DNA from 2 places in the Bacillus sp. MC1252 genome. Region 1 is predicted to be linked to the other one. Evidence: predicted binding sites of a transcription regulator. Region 1 holds the regulator's gene; the other holds the start of a gene.
The links. Region 1 encodes NrdR, which represses ribonucleotide reductase genes. Its sites were predicted from a motif close to AACACNATATATNGTGTT; they were not measured.
Positions count from the first base shown of each region.

Region 1 (3,720 bases):
CCTTACCAGTCTCATCATAGCTTTGCAGGAATTGACCTACTTTTTGGATGACCTCTTGTCTTCCTGTGACGTTCAGATCAGCGAACGTCGCTTGAAGAACATTCTGCGGAATGTACATGCTTTTCATGAGCTCTTGCTGTTTTTTCTGTCTATCGAGACGCAGCTTTACTGGACAAGGGGAATATTCAATATCAATACTCTGTCCTTTGATCACAAGCTTCGGATGATACCCATCTAAAATGGCATTTACGTTCTCTTCCTCTAAGCAGTAAGAGCAGCCTTTCGATTGCTGCACATATTCAAAGAGCCGATTCAAGCTGCGATCGATCATGTCTTCTTGTATCTCTTCTTGATGCTCCTTTAAAAAGGCTTTTACACCTTCATCAGCTAACACACTTTCTTTAATCTGATTGTATCTCACGCGAAAATCTACTCGTCCTTTTAGCTGTTCAAATGAACGACCGATCGGTTTCATCTCCATCTCACCTCACATTAATGTGCATTGTATTTTTTCATATTTTTAAACTGATCTAACAGTTTTTCTTTTTCTCGTTCAAGATCCTCTGTAGACAGACTGTCCGCTTGTTCTTTTGCCGGCTGTTCTTTCGTTTCAGTTTCTTTCATCCAGTCAGGCAGTTTCTCCTCGCGGACGACTTTTCCTGATCCATATGGGCTTCGCTGCTTTTTCTGCTGCGCCCACTCAGTCATTTGCCTGTTCTCTTCTTTTGCCATTTTCATGGCCGCCTCAACGGTTTTAATTTTCTTTCTCACCCAATGGGCAGCGATTTTTTGCATATACGTTTTGGACAGCTTCATATCTGTTTTCAGCAGTGTATAGTAGATTAGAACGTTCATGACACCTGGCTCTAGCTGCTGCTCGAGCATGATATCTTCGACAATTCTTAAGTCAGCATACGTTGGCTCAATGCCATCTGCCATATCTTTTAGAAGCTCCCTGGGCGAAATATGATCTAGCTTTTCAATCAATTTGGCATCAGGTGTATCTGCCGATGGCGGCTTTGAGGCATCGTGACGTAAATGTCTTGGCTGTTTTTGATCAATCAGTTTCGGCTGTTCGCCTCTGTATTCAATTTGATACCAGTCTCTTGCTGCTTTTCTTAGCTCTTCTGTTGAGATCATTTGATCCGAACCACAGGCGCCGGCTACAATATTTTGCATTTGCAGCGGGGTGATGCCGTATACAACAGCTAACTTCTTAATCGTCTCTTTCACCTGCCTTGTCAAAGCCTTTCTTGGAATCATCATGTCAGACATGCCCGCTAACAACAGATCAAAATCAAAGGATTCGTCTGAGAGCGGTGCCGGCTGACTGGATCCAACTGTCACATATTCATAGCCCTGATCAAGCGATGATGCCTGATTGATTTCTTCTGTCATCTTGCGTTCGCCTGGCTGCAATACGTGAAAGACTTCTTCAAACGAACGTGAAATGTTCTTCGCTTCTGCAGGAACACCTGGATAAGAAAAATAATCACGAAGCTGCATATATTTTGCTTTTTCTACACGATGGTACAAAAGGACATTCAGCATACCGTCTTGGAAAAACTCATCAGGCCTTAGCGGCGGCACGAGCTCATATGTAAACAGTCTGCCCTCTTCCGTTTCCTGTTCATATGTGCGGAGTAATCCGATCGCTTCAAGTTTTAAACGTTCCTCAAAAATATCATTTAAATTCGTTTGCAGCATGACCATGAGCTGCCGATGAGGTGCGGGCTTTCCCCACATACGATTTTGTTCCAGCTCTCCCCACAGCGTCATGTATAAGCTGAAAGCGGACATGCCAATTAGCGGCTGATATAAAAGAGTGATGAGCTGTCTATCGATGTCACCGAGCAATGAAGCGCTTTTGACGACATACGGATCGACGGCTAGCACTTCCTTCCAATGCTCTGTCATTTGCTGATCCTCCCCCTGAATACGATTGTTTCCATTGTACACTCTTTTTGCGTTTTACGCTTTACGCAGGAAAAAGAGCATGAAGAATCTTCAGCTCTTTTTTAGCGTTCTTTCTTTAATAAATCTTTTAATTCGTCAATAAATACATTGATGTCTTTAAACTGCCGGTAAACCGAAGCAAACCTGACGTAAGACACTTCATCAATTTTCGCCAGCTCGTCCATCACCATTTCACCAACAAGCTCACTTTTTACTTCTGACATGCCTTGATTACGCAATTCTTTTTCGATGTTAAAGCAAACATCTTCCAGCTGTTTTAAAGCGACAGGACGCTTTTCACACGCTTTGATGAGTCCTCTCAGCATCTTTTCCCGGCTGAATTCTTCTCGTATACCTTCTTTTTTCACTACAATAAGCGGTAATTCTTCTAATTTTTCAAACGTCGTAAAGCGATATTGGCAGCTTTCGCACTCTCTTCTACGACGAATGGATTTCCCTTCATCTACTGGTCTTGAATCAAGCACCCTTGTGCCAAGGTGCTGACATGTCGGACATTTCATTTCATCAGCTCCGATCTATTCTTGGAAGTTGTTTGTCTAGTTCTTCATAAAGGGACAAAACGGTCTTTTGACTGTAGCCAAAATCTGTTGGCAGGGCCGTTTCTGTTGTCACGTTAAAATCGACAGCTGTTTCAAAAGGACGAATTGAAATGACAGTCGCCACGAGAAAGGCTTTTTTCGGCATTCGTATGTTTGCGCTGATTTCACCTCGTTCTGCTGAAACAGATGTCACTTGATAGGAATCGTTTCGGGAAAGAAGGGCTTCCACCGCTTGAAAAACTTTTGCATTTGTCGATTTGTAGTAACGGCATTTCAGCTCTGACACCGGATGATGGTCAGATGTTTCCGTATGGTTTGAAATCAATCGTTTGAACTTTTGTCCTAAAGTCATACACATATCCCCTTTACCTTTACGCCTCTTCTTTATTTTATAAAAAAAACCTTTGTTTTCCTAGAACAAAAGTATAGACAAGTTTGGGAATGTTGGATGTTGTATATGAAACAATATAAAAAGGAGCATAACACAAAGGCATTCAATGCTTTTGGCCAGCTCCCATTGCAATCTTTTTTATGTTTACAGTGCTTTGGCTTGTGCCTGTTTCACTTGTACAGGTCCCATGCCTCGAGGAATTTCGATGTTCTCTCTTGTTTCAGCACCTAGTTCATCTCCGATATGATCTGCTGCGATATTCGGATCTAGGTCGCCGCAAGTATAGACATCTATGCTCGCATAACCATGTTCAGGAAAGCTGTGAATTGTCAGATGAGATTCAGAAATAATGACAACTCCACTTACTCCTTGAGGTGCAAATTTGTGAAAAGCAACCTCTCTTACCTCAGCTCCTGATTTCAAAGCTGCATTTACAAACGTTTTTTCAATAAAATCCATGTCGTTCAGTTTATCACAGTCGCATCCCCATAGCTCGGAGATAACGTGACGTCCGATTGTTTCCATCATGGACCCCCCTTAAACAAGAATGAAAGAGTGAAGTTCTAAGCAGCCGGACCGGACATATACCACGGGGGAAAGTTAGTCCTAAGAGGTCCTAACCCTTTAAGTATACCCGAATGAGTCTGCGAACAAGAAGTTCACGAAAAATAGTATACTTTGTTTAGACCCATTTTGCAAGCTGTGTTTTTAGTGGGATTTTCTCTCATTTCTTGAAAAGGGACGTTCGTCTTCTTCATTTCAAACAGCAGACAGCTCTTTCATCTGTGAGCCAACATACTTGACAAGATCTAC
Region 1 covers NZ_CM166369.1:2,548,189-2,551,908, forward strand. The annotation lists gene dnaI (primosomal protein DnaI) at 1-475, opposite strand, end outside; gene dnaB (replicative helicase loading/DNA remodeling protein DnaB) at 493-1,917, opposite strand; gene nrdR (transcriptional regulator NrdR) at 2,019-2,477, opposite strand; gene ACYH0L_RS13115 (cytosolic protein) at 2,482-2,868, opposite strand; gene speD (adenosylmethionine decarboxylase) at 3,052-3,432, opposite strand; gene ACYH0L_RS13125 (glyceraldehyde-3-phosphate dehydrogenase) at 3,667-3,720, opposite strand, start outside.

Region 2 (3,720 bases), 870 kb from region 1:
CATAATCTATAGCTATGGTACATCCCATTTTCCGCTACAAATTCTTTAAGTGCTGCCCAGTCTTCTTTTGTTGGAATGTGCATGCCTTCAAATAGTGCTGCCGCTTTTTCTGTTTTTGGTGTGAAATCATTCTCCACGTATTTATTAAAGTACTCACCAGTTGCATAGCCAGAACCCTCATAACGGTGGAATGTTTCTCCTTTTTCTTTTGCAAGCTCACTTGAGCGTTTAATCGAGTAATAGTTCACCATCATAAAGAACGTATTAGCGAAATCTCTTGCTTCTTCACTTTCATATGCCATTTGATTTTGAGCTAAATACCCGTGAAGGTTCATTGCGCCAAGCCCAATTGATTTCATTGCTTTGTTTGCTTTTCTAACAGCCGGTGCATTGCGAATATCCGTTGTTTCAGATACAAGCGTTAACGAGTCTGTTGCAAGCTTGACTGTTTTTTCAATTGATTTGTTTTTCATGACATTCATGATATTTAATGAACCAAGGTTACAAGAAATATCCAGACCGATCTCATCTTCTTGATCATAGTCCGTGTAAGAAGATACCTCTGAAGCCTGAAGCACTTCTGAGCAAAGGTTTGAGAATTTCACACGTGAAATATGGTTCAGCGCATGCTCTCTATTCACATTATCTTGGAACATGATATATGGATAGCCTGATTCTGAGCGCAGAACAGCCAATTTTTCAAGAAGTTTTCTCGGATTGACTTTTTCTTTTTTGACTTTCGGGTTTTCCACAAGCTCGTCATACATTTCTTCCATGTCCATCTCATCAAGATGCTGTCCATATTCTTTATAGACTGTGTGCGGATAGAAAGTGTAAGCTGTTTTATCTTCTCTTGCAAGCTCGATAAATTTGTCTGGGATGACAACACCAATGGAAAGTGTTTTCACACGAACATCTTCATCAGCAGAGATTTTTTTCGTATCTAAGAAATCATTGATATCTCTGTGGAAAATATTGAGGTAGGCACTGCCTGACCCCTGTCTTTGTCCCATTTGATCTGCATACCTGAATGCATTATCAAGAAGCTTCATCACGCCTACGACACCTTTTGTCGCGTTTTCTACATCTTTGATTGCTTCGCCTTTCGCACGAAGTTTTGACAGGTTCAAACTGACGCCGCCGCCTAGTTTCGAAAGCTGCATGGAAATATCAATCGCTCTTGAAATATCGTTTAAAGAGTCATTCACTTCAAGCAAGAAGCAGCTCACAAGCTCACCGCGTCTTTTACGTCCAGCGTTTAAGAATGTTGGAGTACTTGGCTGATATTCTTGGTTGATCATTAGTTCTACAAACTCAAGTGCTTTTTCTTTGTCTCCGCCCGCGAAGAAAAGAGCCACAACTGAAATGCGGTCTTCATAGCGTTCAAGGATTTTCTTTTTATCATTTGTTTTCAGTGCATAATCATTGTAAAACTTAAACGCACTCATAAATGATGGGAATCTAAATTTTTTGGCATATGCAGCTTCAAATACTTCTTTAATATCTGCCATGCTGTATTGCCTTAAAAATTCTTCCTCATAGTAGTCGTTTTCTATTAAGTAATCAATCTTCTCTTCTAAGTTGTGAAAGAAGACCGTGTTTTGATTAATATAATCTACGAAATAACTATGTACAGCTTCTTTGTCCTTATCGAACTGAAACTTTCCTTCTTTTTGAATCATAATCTCGTTATTTAATTGTATCCACTTTGGAACCTGATTTTGTGACAATTCTTTCTACCTCCTGTGTAAACAATTCAACATCCCTTTTTGTTCCGCTTAGTTCAAAGGTGTGCAAAATAGGAACTTGATATTGTTTAGAAATCGTATCGGCGCTTTTTGCAAAATTATCTCCCCACACTTTGTTGCCACTCACCGCTACACCTAGTAAAAGGTGAGCATTTTTCTCTAAAAAGGACTGAGTGGTACTAGGGACTTGTCCAAATCCTGTCGTAAAGGTGACGAGAATAAACGGCGTATCCAAAAACTCTTCTCCAGTCAATTTTTGTTTGTCTGTAAAAGGGGTCTTGTCCAAAAAGCGTTGAACATTTCCTGTTTTTGAATCAAATACGATTTGAATCAATTCCATCACGACCTAGTTTTTAGTATTGTTGATCATTTCGTTATTCACTATATATAGTATACTATGTTTTTTTAAAACACAACATATAGATGTTCGAAACGAAAAAAATCAACCAACCCGGCCGAACATTCATAGCCGAACTCGTACGTTCAAATAAATAGAGCAGAGCAGGATCTAAAAATAGACTGCCCTACTCCCTATTCAACTGAAACCGAAATCTATCATAACACGAAAAAAAATCGCTTAGTAGACTAGACTTTTTGTTTTATTTTTTGTAGGCATCGCACTGTAAATCTTCTGACACTTCTGTTATTTCCACTTCAACACCTAATTCTTTTAGCACCGCTTCAAGCGCAGAAACGATTGAAGCTTCTCTCACTAATTCTTTCCCATTTACAGAAACACTTGTTCCATATTCGAAACAGGAGTCGTCTTCACAAGTTTGTTCCCAGTGATTAATTTTAATTTTGTGTGACATGAACTCATCCTTTTCTGTCTAGATGTCTGATGCATGATTATAGTGTAGCGACTTCACATACATTTGTAAATTGACGTGCTTACTCTTCATCAAGCCCATCATCATATTCTTCGTCCCATTCATCTATGTATTCCGTTTTAACGAGGGTCAGCTCCCCTTCTTTTTCATCAAACCGGTACACATGTACTTCATCATCCTTAACAACAGCAAAGTGATTATTTTTTAGCGCAACAGCTGATTGTAAAAGGCCTTCTATATTTCCATTATCATTTTGATAAGAATGGTTATGCCAGCTTTCCTGTCTCGTTTCAATGTTTGAAATGGCACACGATCCAAATAAGACAACGATTCCAATCAAAAGGAGTATCACTCTAATCCTTCTTAATTCAAGTTCTGCATTTTCCATATAAATCCCCTCACCTTTTTAAAAGTCCAATAAGGAATCATACGCAAAATGGACAGAAAAGTTTCACGGCATACAAAATAGCCCCTCTGCACTGACAAAAAACGTAGCGGGTTCCGGCCGGTTTATTCGCAGATGCATGGGGCTATTAGATACAAATTGTCCTATTCTAATTCTAGATTTACATTTTTTTGAGGTGCAAATGTAGAAATGGCGTGTTTATAAATAAGCTGCTGCTTCCCTTCTGTCTCAAGCAGCACTGTAAAATTGTCAAATCCTTTCACTTGACCGCGAAGCTGAAAGCCATTCAGTAAAAATACGGTGACAAATGTATTGTCTTTGCGGATCTGATTCAAAAATTGGTCCTGAATATTAATCGGTTTCATGTTTCGTCCTCCTTGATTCTGATAACTACAGTTTCGCTTTAAGTCCAAGCTTTCCTGCTATATATGCGAAAATTTCCTCTTTTTTGTCTGAAAAGTGGCAAGGTGGTGTCATATCAAACCAGGTGACATCCATTTTATTACGGAACCACGTAAACTGACGCTTCGCATATCGCCGGGAATTTTGCTTTAATTGCCGGATGGCTTCATTAAGAGAGCAGTCACCTTGAAAATAGGCATACAGTTCTTTATAACCAATCGCTTGAACAGACTGACAATCCTTCAAACCAGATTGATATAGCGCTCTCACTTCTTCCATTAAGCCCTCATCTAACATCATATCAATTCTTTGATGAATGCGCTCGTACAAAAGC
Region 2 covers NZ_CM166369.1:1,679,364-1,683,083, reverse strand. The annotation lists gene nrdE (class 1b ribonucleoside-diphosphate reductase subunit alpha) at 1-1,730, opposite strand, end outside; gene nrdI (class Ib ribonucleoside-diphosphate reductase assembly flavoprotein NrdI) at 1,690-2,082, opposite strand; gene ACYH0L_RS08415 (hypothetical protein) at 2,348-2,560, opposite strand; gene ACYH0L_RS08410 (YmzC family protein) at 2,640-2,966, opposite strand; gene hfq (RNA chaperone Hfq) at 3,128-3,349, opposite strand; gene miaA (tRNA (adenosine(37)-N6)-dimethylallyltransferase MiaA) at 3,375-3,720, opposite strand, start outside.
Region 2: a site for NrdR is predicted at 2,126-2,143, ahead of nrdI (class Ib ribonucleoside-diphosphate reductase assembly flavoprotein NrdI). Genes of this name have one in related genera too.